DNA from 3 places in the Mesorhizobium sp. B2-4-12 genome. Region 1 is predicted to be linked to each of the others. Evidence: predicted binding sites of a transcription regulator. Region 1 holds the regulator's gene; each other region holds the start of a gene.
What was found. The regulator PhoB, encoded in region 1, activates phosphate uptake and scavenging genes when phosphate is short. The targets are predictions, from matches to a motif close to TGTCATNNANCTGTCAT.

Region 1 (3,981 bases):
CTTGTTGTCGAAGGTCAGGTAGAAGACGTCCTTGTTCTCGATCAGGCGGTCATAGCCGACGACCGGAATGCCTTCATCCAGCGCCTTCTGGACGGCCGGGCCGATGGCCGAGGCATCCTGCGCCAGGATGATCAGCGAATTGGCGCCCTGCGAGATCAGGCTCTCGACATCGGTGAGCTGCTTGCCCGGATTGGACTGTGCGTCGGCGGAGATGTACTTGTCGCCTGCGGCCTCGATCGCCTTCTTCATGGCGGCCTCGTCGGTCTTCCAGCGCTCTTCCTGGAAGTTGGACCAAGAAACGCCGATGACCTTGCCCTTCGCCTGCGCGACCGACGCGAGCGTCAGTGACATGGCGACACCCGCCAGGATGGCGACTGCGAATCTCTTCATGATATCCTCCCTGCGCCGCGTATGGCGCGACCAAACTGACCCGAAGGCCGGCACAAAGGCTCTATTTTTTCGAGCCTCAAAAAAAATAGTGATGCATCGCCGGAAGGCTGTCAACAATGATTCTGATGGATTTTGAGGGCCGAGAACTTTTTTCGAGCCCCGCAATAAATAAATGACATCGCCGGCCGCTTCTGCCAGTATTTGATCTGTTGCCGCAGTGTTCGAGGGGCACGACGAGCCGCGGCGACCGGGAGGATATTGGAAAGGCATGTCGGTCGGAATCCGCCACGACGATCTGCGCCGGCGCAACCGCGCAATGGTGATTGCGGCCGTGCGCCGGGCCGGCCAGCCCTCGCGCACCGAAATCGCCGCGACCACCGGCCTCAGCCACTCCACCATATCGGCGATTTCCTCTGATCTGATCGGCGAAGGTACCCTGGCCGAAGGCAAGCCGAGCGAGGCCGGCGCGCTCAAACGCGGCAGGCCGCAGGTCGGGCTTGGCCTCAATCCGGAAGCCGCAACGGTGATGACCGTGGTGCTGTCGCTGAATTTCCTGTCCGTCGCCGTCATCGACTATGCCGGCCAGGTCATATCAGAGGAACAGCGCCGGCTGGATACGCTGACCATGTCGCGCGATGCACTGATCGGCGAATGCGTCGCCATCGTGCGGCGGCGCCTGGAGGATCCCGACCTCGACGTGCGCAGCGTCGCCCGCATCGCGCTGGCGATCCAGGGCATCACCGACACCGATGCCCGGGCAATGCTGTGGTCGCCCATCACGCCGCAGACCGACATCGCCTTCGCCGACATACTCGAAGCCGAGTTCGGCATCCCCGCCACCGTGGAGAATGACTGCAACATGATGGCGGTGGCGCTGCGCTGGCGCGATCCGGAGCGCTACCGCGACGACTTCATCGCCATTCTCCTTTCGCACGGTATCGGCATGGGCCTGGTGCTGAAGGGCGAGCTCTTCACCGGCACCCATTCCTCGGGCGGCGAATTCGGCCATATGATCCATCGGCCAGGCGGCGCGCTCTGCCGCTGCGGGCGGCGCGGCTGCGTCGAAGCCTATGCCGGCAATTACGCCATCTGGCGCAACGCCAGGCAGCTCAGCGAGGACACCGAGCCGGTCGCCGATGTCAGCGACGCGCAGATGCGGGCGCTGGCGGCGACGGCGCGGCAAACGGACGGGCCCGAGCGGGAGGCCTACCGCAGGGCCGGCGAGGCGCTGGGCTACGGCCTCGGCAGCCTGTTCGCGCTGATCGATCCCGCCCCCGTCGCCATGGTCGGCGTCAGCGCCGCCGCCTTCGACCTGATCGAGCCGGCATTGCGCGAGGCCATCGCCCAGACCGCCGGCGGCCAGCACTCGAAATCGATTTCCTTCGACACCGAGCCCAACGAGTTGCCGCTGATCCGCGAGGGCTGCGCCATGCGGGCGCTGACCTTCGTCGACCAGGAGATTTTCGCGCCGGGCATGCAGGCGAAAGCCGGCTCCGGGAAGAACGTGGCCTGAATAAAGTCGCGCTCAATCCTCGCGGATTGCATACCCCGCACCACGAATGGTGCGGATGACGTCGGGCATGCGGCCGTTATTGACCGCCTTGCGCAACCGGCCGACATGCACATCCACCGTGCGCTCGTCGATATAGATCGTCTCCCCCCAAACATTGTCGAGCAGCTGGCTGCGCGAAAACACCCGGCCGGGATGACGCATCATGAATTCGAGCAGGCGGAATTCGGTCGGCCCGAGCCGGATCTCGCTCTTCTTGCGGTAGACGCGATGTGATTCGCGGTCGAGCACGATGTCGCCCACCTTGAGCACGCTGGACAGCACTTCCGGCTTGGCGCGGCGCAGCAGCGCCTTGACCCTGGCCATGAATTCCGGTGTCGAGAACGGCTTGACCAGATAATCGTCGGCGCCGGTCGAAAGGCCGCGCACGCGGTCGCTTTCCTCGCCGCGCGCCGTCAGCATGATGATCGGCAGCCGCTCGGTCTCGGGCCGCATCCTTAGCCGGCGACAGAGTTCGATCCCGGACACCGCCGGCACCATCCAGTCGAGCACCAGGAGGTCGGGGACGTTCTCCTGCAGGCGAATCTCCGCCTCGTCGCCGCGCGGGACCACCTCGACCTGGTAGCCTTCCGATTCCAGATTGTAGCGGAGGAGCACGCCGAGTGGCTCCTCATCCTCCACCACCATGATGCGTGGCGCGATCATCGACTGGTCACCTCTAAGGCAATTCCAGGAAAAGTGTGAAGCGGTTTTCCGTCCGGAATTGCATGGAAACAAGAGAGAGAGCGGTTTTCCGTAAAACGGTGAACCGCTCTGACGATCAAGCCGCCGGCGCCGACATCGCCGTTTCGTCCTGCTTCGGACGATTCGCGGGCAGCTGCGTACCGGTCAGCACATAGTAGGCATTCTCGGCGATGTTGGTCACATGGTCGCCGATGCGCTCGAGATTCTTGGCGCAGAACAACAGATGCGTGCAAGCCGTGATGTTGCGCGGATCCTCCATCATGTAGGTGAGAAGTTCGCGGAACACGGAGGTGTATTTGACGTCGATACGTTCGTCATCGGCGCGCAGCTTGGCAAGGGCCTCGGCATCGTGCGCCGCATACTCCTCGATCACGCCCTGCACCTGGATCAGCACCAGCTGCGCCATGGCGTCGATGGAATGCGACAGGTCGCGCGGCGTGGTGGACAGGCCGACCGTACCGACGCGCTTGGCGATGTTCTTGGCAAGGTCGCCAATGCGTTCGAGGTCACCGGCCATGCGGATCGACCCGACGACATGCCGCAGATCGTCGGCCATCGGCTGGCGCTTGGCGATCAGCGTGATGGCGCGGTCGTCGAGTTCGCGCTGGCGCGCGTCCATGATGACGTCGTCGGAGACAACGCGCTGTGCCAGCGCGTTGTCGGAGTTCAGCAGCGCCTTGGTGGCGCCGCCGACCATCGAGCTGGCGAGATCGCCCATGTCGCTGATCAGCCTGCTGATCTGTCCGAGATCCTCGTCGAAAGAAGCGACTGTGTGTTCGGCCATGATCCTGGTCCTCGTATGCGTGAGATCAGCCGAAGCGGCCGGTGATATAGTCCTGCGTGCGCTTCTCGCGGGGCGATGTGAAGATCTTCTCGGTACGGTCGAACTCGACCAGCTCGCCCAGATACATGAAAGCCGTCTGGCGCGACACGCGCGCCGCCTGCTGCATGTTGTGGGTGACGATGACGATCGTGTAGTCGGCCTGCAGCTCGTCGATCAGCTCCTCGATCTTGGCGGTCGACAGCGGGTCGAGCGCCGAGGCCGGCTCGTCGAGCAGGATGACCTCCGGCTTCACCGCCACGGTACGGGCGATGCAAAGACGCTGCTGCTGGCCGCCCGAAAGGCTGAGCCCGCTGGCGTTGAGCTTGTCCTTGACCTCGGTCCACAGAGCCGCGCGCTTCAGCGCCTGCTCGACACGGCCGTCCATCTCGGCCTTGCTGATCTTCTCATAGAGCCTGACGCCGAACGCGATGTTTTCATAGATCGACATCGGAAACGGCGTCGGCTTCTGGAACACCATGCCGATCTTGGTGCGCAGCAGGTTGAGGTCCTGCGA
Region 2 (3,981 bases), on a different contig from region 1:
ATCCTGGCCGATGGCAGACTGATCGATCCCGACATCGTCATTGCCGCGACGGGCTACCGCACCGGGCTGGAGCGCATGGTCGGCAGTCTTGACGTGCTCGACGGCAAGGGCGTTCCGCTTTTCAACGGCGCTGAAAACGATCCGAAACTGCCCGGCCTCTGGTTCACCGGCATGCGGCCGAGCATTCGCGGCTGTTTCGCCAACGCCGCCATACTGGGCAAGGCGATCGCCGGCCGGATCGCCGGCTCCCGCCATACATCCGGCGCGTCGCGCTGATCCCGGCCCGGGGAGCCGGCAATCGGGAGCGCGATCTCGCGCGGCTCGGGGGATTCTGGATGCACGTCGCGCCGGCGGCATTCCTCGTCGAACACGCGTTGCAAGGTGGCCATTTCGGCGGGTTTGAGCAGGCCACGGTCATGGACAGACTTCGGCATGGCGACGGTCTCCCTCGACAGGACCTGGGGCGCCACGTGTAAATTGCCGATCTTTCCCGAGGCTTGAGCAAACTCCATGCGAAAAAGGAGGGGCTTCGGATCCCGAACCCCCTCCTTCAGAGTTCTCACCTGAACTCAGACGGCGATCTTGCCGCCGCCCTGTTTGGTGATGGCGACGACCGCCGGCCGCATCGGCATTTCGGGCTTGAAATCGGGCCAGCGTGTCGACGGATCCTCATAGTAGGAGGGGCGGCCAAAGGCTTCCCAGTCTTCGCCGCCGTCGCCCGGATGCTGGACGGCAACGAAGGCGGTCTGGTCGTCGGGCGCAAACAGCGGGCCGCACATTTCGGCGCCGATCGGCACGCGGAAGAACAGTTTCGAGGTCGCGCGCGCCGCGCCTTCGGTGTCGACCGCCCACAGGCCGTCGGTGCGGCCGGTGGCCTTCGGGCCCTGGCCGTCGGTAGCGACCCACAGGCGTCCGGCCGAATCGACCGCGCAATTGTCGGGCATGCCGAACCAGCCATTGGCCGTCGTCGCGGTCGAGAAGGTGGCGCCGACATCGGCGACGGAATGATCGCCGCATTTCAGTAGCACTTCCCACTTGCCCTTGGTGGCGGCGAAATCGCCGTCGCTCTCTGATATCTCGATAATGTGGCCAAAGGCGTTCGCGGCGCGCGGATTGGCGGCATCGACCTGGTCGGCCTTGCGCTTGGAGTTGTTGGTCAGCATGACGTAGACCTTGCCGTTGACGGCATTGGGCTGGATGTCTTCCGGCCGGTCCATCTTGGTTGCGCCGAGCAGGTCGGCCGCGCGGCGCGTTTCGATCAGCACATCGGCCTGGCCGGCAAAGCCGTTTTCGGCCGTCAGCGGGCCTTGGCCGAAGACGATCGGCAGCCATTCCACCGTGCCGTCCTCGGCGAATTTGGCGACATGCAGCGTGCCGTCGTCAAGCAGGTCCTTGTTGGCCGCGCGGTCGCTGGCGTTGAAGGTACCCTTGGTGACGAATTTGTAGACATAGTCGAAGCGCTCGTCGTCGCCGAGATAAAAGACCACGCGGCCGTCCTTGGCGACGATCGATTCGGCGCCCTCATGCTTGAAGCGGCCCATGGCGGTGCGCTTCTTCGGCGTCGAATTCGGATCGTCGACGTCGACCTCGACGACCCAGCCGAAACGGTTCGGCTCGTTCGGCTCCTTGGCGAGGTTGAAGCGGTCGTAATGCGCGCCCCACTCATAGGCGCCTTCCGGGATGCCGAGACGCTTGTAGTTCGCCGCTTCCTTGTGGCCCTCCGGCAGTTCGCCGGAGAAGTAGCCGTGGATGTTCTCCTCGGCCATGACATAGGTGCCCCAGGGCGTGACGCCGCCGGCGCAGTTGTTGACGGTGCCGAGAACCTTCGTGCCGGATGGATCGGCATTGGTCTTGACGCGGTCATGGCCGGCGACCGGTCCGGACAGCGCCATTTCGGTGTTGGAGGTGATGCGGCGGTTCAGCCTGCCGTCGCGCACCACTTGCCATTTGCCCGACACCTTGCGGATCTCGACGATCGTGCCGCCATGTGCCGCCATCTCGACATCGACCTGCTCTTTGCTCAGCGGTGCGACCTCGGCTGCCTTCTTGCCGTCCTTCTCGACGATCTTGACGATGCCGGGGAACATCAGATGCGGGTTGGTGTATTCATGGTTGACCACCAGCAGACCATGCTCGGCGGAGCCCTCGATCGGGATGTAGCCGACATAGTCGTTGTTGTAGCCGAACTGTTTTGCCTGGGCCTCGGCCGACTGTTTGGTCGGATCGAATTCCGGCGAATCGGCTAACAGCGGGTCGCCCCAGCGCAGCAGCACGTCGGCGTCATAGCCCGGCGCGACATGGTGCTTGTCGTCGATGCCGGCCTCGAGTTCGTCGAATTTGAAGGCGGAGCCTTCGGCGGCGCGGGCGTCGTCCGCTGCGATCATGGCCAGCGGACTGACGGTGGCGGCGATCGCCGAGACCGCGAGCGACCCCTTCAGGAAACCCCGGCGCGAGAACCGCGCGGCAATAATCTCGCCCATGGTGCGGTTGTCGGTGGGGTTGATGGCCGGTCCTTCGTTTTCCTCGAGCAGGCTGGTGCGGAATCGGGCGTCGGAGAAGCGCTGTTCGGTCATGCGGGCTTGCCTCTGGCTGTTGGAGTCGCTGGAGCTTGGGTGTCTGTTCGACGCCTTACAGCCGGCTGATCACATTTTCGTGACATCATGCCTGTTCTGGTGCCTGCCTGGTGCAGGTTGTTCATTCGGAATCCCGGACTTTGGTCCAAGCTTGCGCTTGCAAAGGTCCTGGAGGACAAACGCAACGGTCGGAGGCCGCTTCCGGCTACTACGTCTTTCGGCGATGTTGGCTGCAACGTTGAGGGTGGGCGCGCCGGCTCAATCGACGGAGACCAGGATGCGAAGATCGATCACGACCCGCTGTTTCCGGTTGGCGCTCGGATCGGCATCCGCGCTGGCGCTGACCATCGCTCCCTATCACATTGCCTTTCATGGCTTCGCTCCCGGCCTCTACGCTGCCAGCGCACAGGCCGGCAAGGGCGGCGGGAACGGCAACGGTGGTAACGGCGGCAATGGCAACGGCGGGAACGGCGGCAACAGTGGCGGCGGCAACAGCGGGAATGGCAACGGCAACAGCGGGAATAGCGGCAACAATTCAGGTAGTGGTGACGACGGTAGCGGCAATCCAGGATCCGGCACCGGCCAGAACGACCAGGGCGCCAGCAGTCACGTCAATACGGCGACCGGCGACAAGATCGACGTGGATGGCAAGAAGATCACGGTCCAGCATCCGGACGGCATAACGGAAAAGATCGAGAACGGCCGTTTCAGGATGGAAGATGCCCTCGGTCGCACGATCATCGACCGCCGGGTTACGCCGGCCGATATCAGCCGTCTCAAGGCCTTGTGAGGCTGGCCAACAGGCAACGGTCAGTTTCGCATGTCACCTCCGCCGCCCCCGGCGGAGGTGACCTCTTTTTGACCGGCGTCGCGCGGTTTCCCGCAGTTATGAGCGGTTCCTGTCACGGTCGCGAAACTCGCGCATCATGAGGGCCGCTTCCGTGCGGTTTCGCACGTTGAGTTTCGACAGCACCCCGGTCATGTGGTGTTTGACTGTCTTTTCCTGCAGATCCAGCCGCAAGGCAACTTCCTTGTTGCTGAGCCCCTCGGCCACCAGCCGCAGGATTTCCGTCTGCCTCCCGGTGAGTTGCCGCAGGCGGTCTGTCGTGCCGTCGGCCGGCTGCAGGGACTGGAGATCGGAAAGCAGCCGGGCCGACAGCGTCGGCGAAAGATAGCTCTCGCCGGCCGCCACATTGCGCAGGATGTCGGCGAGCGCGCGCGATCCGATACCTTTGAGGACATAGCCGCGCACCCCTGCGTTCAGGGCCTTGGTTACATCGGCATTGGCCTCTGAAACGGTCAGCATGACGATCTTCTGGGCAGGATGGTCGGCCAGGATGTTTGCAACCGCCGCCAGCCCGCCGCCCGGCATGGAGATGTCGAGCAGCAATATGTCGGGCCGCACCGT
Region 3 (3,981 bases), on a different contig from region 1:
GCTTGTGCCGACGATGCGGCGCGCCTCGGGCAGGTCGCGCGCGCCGACCGACTGCGCCACCAGGATGGTGGCCGCCATGCCGATGCCGAACACGGTGCCAAGGATCAGGAACAGGACGAGGTTGGCGTTGGACGTGGCGGTCAGCGCCGATTCACCAAGGAAGCGGCCGACCCAGACGGCGTTGATCGACCCATTGAGGGATTGCAGCACGTTGGAGCCGAGGACCGGCAGAGCGAACAGCAGGAGTGTCCGCGGGATCGGACCGCTTGTCAGGTCGCCGGTTCGCCGGCGTGAGGGCATTTTTTCGTCCATGGCTGGCAATTCGGTGAAGACCTGTTTGAACCCGGTTGCGATGATTGCAGATTGAACCGGACAGGTCGATGTGAAGCGTCCAGGCCGTGGTCCAGCCGGTGAAGAGATGGCCGGTCTGGACACTGCCGCCTGAAAAGATACAGCGTCGGCTGGAACTGGCAAGTCCAGGACGGCTTGCCGCCCGGCCCGCGTCCGCGCCGCAAAAGACACGCGCGACCGCACGGCACGTCGGATTGGATTCCATAGCCGGCGTGGTCGAGCCCGTGCCGCCAAGCGAGGCGGAGATGTTGAGTCGGGTCTTTACGACTTGCGGGCGGACGCGCTCGGCGCGCCCGCCCGCATGCGGCATTACTTCTTTGCGAGACCCGGAATTGTGACCTGATAGACCAGGAACATGGTGTCGACATCGGCGCCATCGTCGGCCTTGTAGGATGCGCCGACCTGGAAGCCGTCCTGGGTCAGGAAGTCGTTGTCATTGGCGACGAACAGGAAATAGTCGTCGGGCAGCTTCGGATCGAGCACGCTGGCAAGCGACATTGCTTCCCATTTCTCGGAAAGCTCGTTGCGGTCCTTCGCCCCGCCATTGTGCAGGCCGAAACGGCCGAGCTCGGCAGCGTCGTTGATGTCGATGAACGGCATCAGCTTGGCCGGCGTCACCGACGGATCGAGCACGCCCTTGGGCGCCACCGGCTTGTCGGCGGCATCGAAGGCGCCGCCGGCGATGTCGGTCGCAGCGGAGACATCGACGATGTTGATCCGGCGGTAGAGCGAGGCGTCACCTTTTGCCAGCCCCTGGCCGTTGCCGCTGTCGCGGGCCAGCATCAGGAACGCCGTATCCGACAGTGCCACGATCTCGCTTTGCGCGGCGACCTTGGTCTTGCCCTTGGCATCCTTGAACACCGGCAGCGGCACGACATATTCATGCGCGAGCTTGAGGTGGGCGAGATCGGAGGCGCCATAGACCAACGCCCTGGTGTTCTGCCGCGTCGCAGGGGAATCGCCGCCATCCTGCCTGGGCGCCGACTGCAGCACGGCGATCAGGAACTTGCCGTCCGGCGTCATCGCCATGCCTTCCAGGCCCTGGTTGTTCTGGCGGCCGGTCTCGGGATCCTTCGGATCAGGATCGGCAGCGCCCGGACCTGGATTGTCCGAGGAGAAATTCGGCGCGCCCTTGCGCATCGGCACGAGGGCGGCGGGCGGCTGGGTCGCGGACATCAGGCGGCCTTGCGCCGAGAAGCGGTAGATATTGGGGCCATATTCGTCGGAGATGAACATCGAGCCGTCGGGAAGCCGCACGATCGCCTCGTTGTCGAGGGCGAGCTTGCCGTTGGTAGCGACAGGCAGCATCGGCATGTCGCCGGCGGCCGGGCGCACATCCGACAGCGGATCGAGGCCGGTGGTGTCGGCGCCCTTGTCGTCGGTGAGCAGCATCGTGTCGGCAAGCGTTGCCTTGACGGCGGTCTGCTTCTGGCCGGCGGCGGGTGTCGCGCCCGGCGCGATAGGCGAGAACTCGATCACGACAGTGTTGACACGCGCACGGTAGTCGGTGGTGCCGGCGACGTTGTAGCCGCGATCCGGCAGCAACCAGAGCGAACCCTTGTAGCCGGCGGCGTCACGCGTCCAGCCTGACGTGTCGATCGCCATGCCGGAGCCCGAGCCGAACGTCTCGCCGAGCTTGTCGCGCTGAGCGGCCGGAATGCGGCCGACGCCGACCAGGCCCTTGTTGACGAAGCTGGTGCCGCCGACGGTCGCGGTGTTATCGGCGAGCGCCGGCGTCAGGGCGGTGAACAAGGCCAGCGCGACGGCGAGCCACGCGGTTCGGTGCGGGTGTTTCATGGACAATCCTCTTGTGACAAAGCATGCCGGAGCGGCTGAACGACGAAAACGGAAAGAGGTGCCACATCGATGATGCCGCGCGCGCCTCCCCGGAAGCGATCTAAGGGGTGAACATGATGCTGGCGTGACAGCGGGCGGCGCATCCCTGCCAGCGTTACTTGCACCGATGAAAGGCGGGATAGCGCGAGAGGCTTGACCTGCATCGGGCGCATTCAGCGCACTAGACACTTATGTCCAGTGCGTATATGGTGCCGGCTTCGGACAGATCGGGAGGGAAGGCCTTGAAGCCGCATTATCGCGCAGTGGTCATCGGAGGTGGGGTGGTCGGCGCTTCGGTGCTCTACCATCTGACGCGGTTCGGCTGGCCGGATGTGGCGCTGATTGAGCGTGCCGAGCTGACCGCGGGCTCTACCTGGCACGCCGCGGCCGGTTTCCATGCGCTCAACGCTGATCCCAACGTCGCGGCGCTGCAGGATTACACCATCAACCTCTACCGCGAGATCGAAGCCGAATCCGGCCAGGAAATCGGCCTGCACATGACCGGCGGCGTCAACATCGCCAGCGATCCCGCCCGCTGGGAGTGGCTGAAGTCGGCCTGGGCGGTGTTCCAGTCTGTGGGCATCGAAACCGCGCGGCTGGTGACGCCGGAAGAGATCAAGGAGATCTGCCCGATCGTCGATGTCGCCGGCGTGCTCGGCGGCCTGCACGATTCCAACGAGGGCCATCTCGATCCCTATGGCACGACGCATGCCTATGCGGGCGCCGCCAGGAAGCGCGGTGCCGACGTCATCCTGCGCAACCGTGTGGTCGAGCTGAAGTCTCGCGCCGATGGGCATTGGGACGTCGTCACCGAGCAGGGCACAATCGTCGCCGAGCATGTCGTCAATGCCGGCGGCTTGTGGGCAAAGCGGCTCGGCCGCATGGCCGGTGTCGACCTGCCGGTGACGCCGATGGAGCACCATTATTTCGTCACCGAGGATATTCCCGAGATCGCGGCGCTCGACAGGGAAATCGGCATCGCCGTCGACCTCGACGGCTTCTCCTACCTGCGCCAGGAGCGCAAGGGCGTGCTGCTCGGCGTTTACGAGCAGAATCCGAAGCACTGGAACATGGATGGCGCGCCATGGGACTACGGCATCGAACTGATCCCGGAAGACATAGACCGTATCAGCCCGGAACTCGCCAAGGCGCATGAGCGCTTCCCGTGCCTTGCAACGGCCGGCATCCGCAAATGGGTCAATGGCGCCTTTACCTTCACGCCGGACGGCAATCCGATCGTCGGACCGGTGCGCGGCTTGAAGAACTACTGGGTCGCCTGCGGCGTCATGGCCGGCTTCAGCCAGGGCGGTGGCGTCGGCAAATCGCTGGCCGAATGGATGATTTTCGGCGAGCCGCAGGCCGACATTTTCGGCATGGACATTGCCCGCTACGGCGCTTTCGCCGCCAACCGCGAATATCTCAAGCAGACGACGCGCCAGTTCTATTCGCGCCGTTTCGTCATGACCTTTCCCAATGAGCGGCTGCCAGCCGGCCGGCCCTTGAAGCGCCCCGGCGCCTATGACGGGATGGCTGCCGCGGGCTGCGAATGGACGGCCTCATGGGGGCTGGAAATCCCGGCCTATTTCGCGCCGATGGGGTTTCGCGAGAACACCACGCTCAAACGCTCCAACGCCTTCGACATTGTCGGCGACGAGGCGCTGCAGGTGCGGCGTGCGGCGGGTCTCATCGATATCTCGGCCTACTCGCGGTACGAGATTTCGGGAGCTGGCGCGCAGGCGTGGCTCGACCGGCTACTGGCGTGCAGGTTGCCAAAGGCCGGGCAGGCGCGGCTGG

Region 2: the regulator PhoB is predicted to act here: its motif matches at 2,642-2,658, upstream of FJ934_RS16125 (PhoX family phosphatase).
Region 3: the regulator PhoB is predicted to act here: its motif matches at 2,262-2,278, upstream of FJ934_RS06630 (esterase-like activity of phytase family protein).

What each region holds. Positions count from the first base shown of each region.
Region 1 is NZ_VFVC01000010.1:122,680-126,660, forward strand. It holds gene xylF (D-xylose ABC transporter substrate-binding protein) at 1-390, opposite strand, end outside; gene FJ934_RS08990 (ROK family protein) at 659-1,903, shown strand; gene phoB (phosphate regulon transcriptional regulator PhoB) at 1,916-2,605, opposite strand; gene phoU (phosphate signaling complex protein PhoU) at 2,721-3,428, opposite strand; gene pstB (phosphate ABC transporter ATP-binding protein PstB) at 3,454-3,981, opposite strand, start outside.
Region 2 is NZ_VFVC01000025.1:5,939-9,919, forward strand. It holds gene FJ934_RS16120 (NAD(P)/FAD-dependent oxidoreductase) at 1-276, shown strand, start outside; gene FJ934_RS16125 (PhoX family phosphatase) at 570-2,573, opposite strand; gene FJ934_RS16130 (hypothetical protein) at 2,851-3,363, shown strand; gene FJ934_RS16135 (response regulator transcription factor) at 3,460-3,981, opposite strand, start outside.
Region 3 is NZ_VFVC01000007.1:72,492-76,472, reverse strand. It holds gene FJ934_RS06640 (MATE family efflux transporter) at 1-300, opposite strand, end outside; gene FJ934_RS06630 (esterase-like activity of phytase family protein) at 661-2,148, opposite strand; gene FJ934_RS06625 (FAD-dependent oxidoreductase) at 2,430-3,981, shown strand, end outside.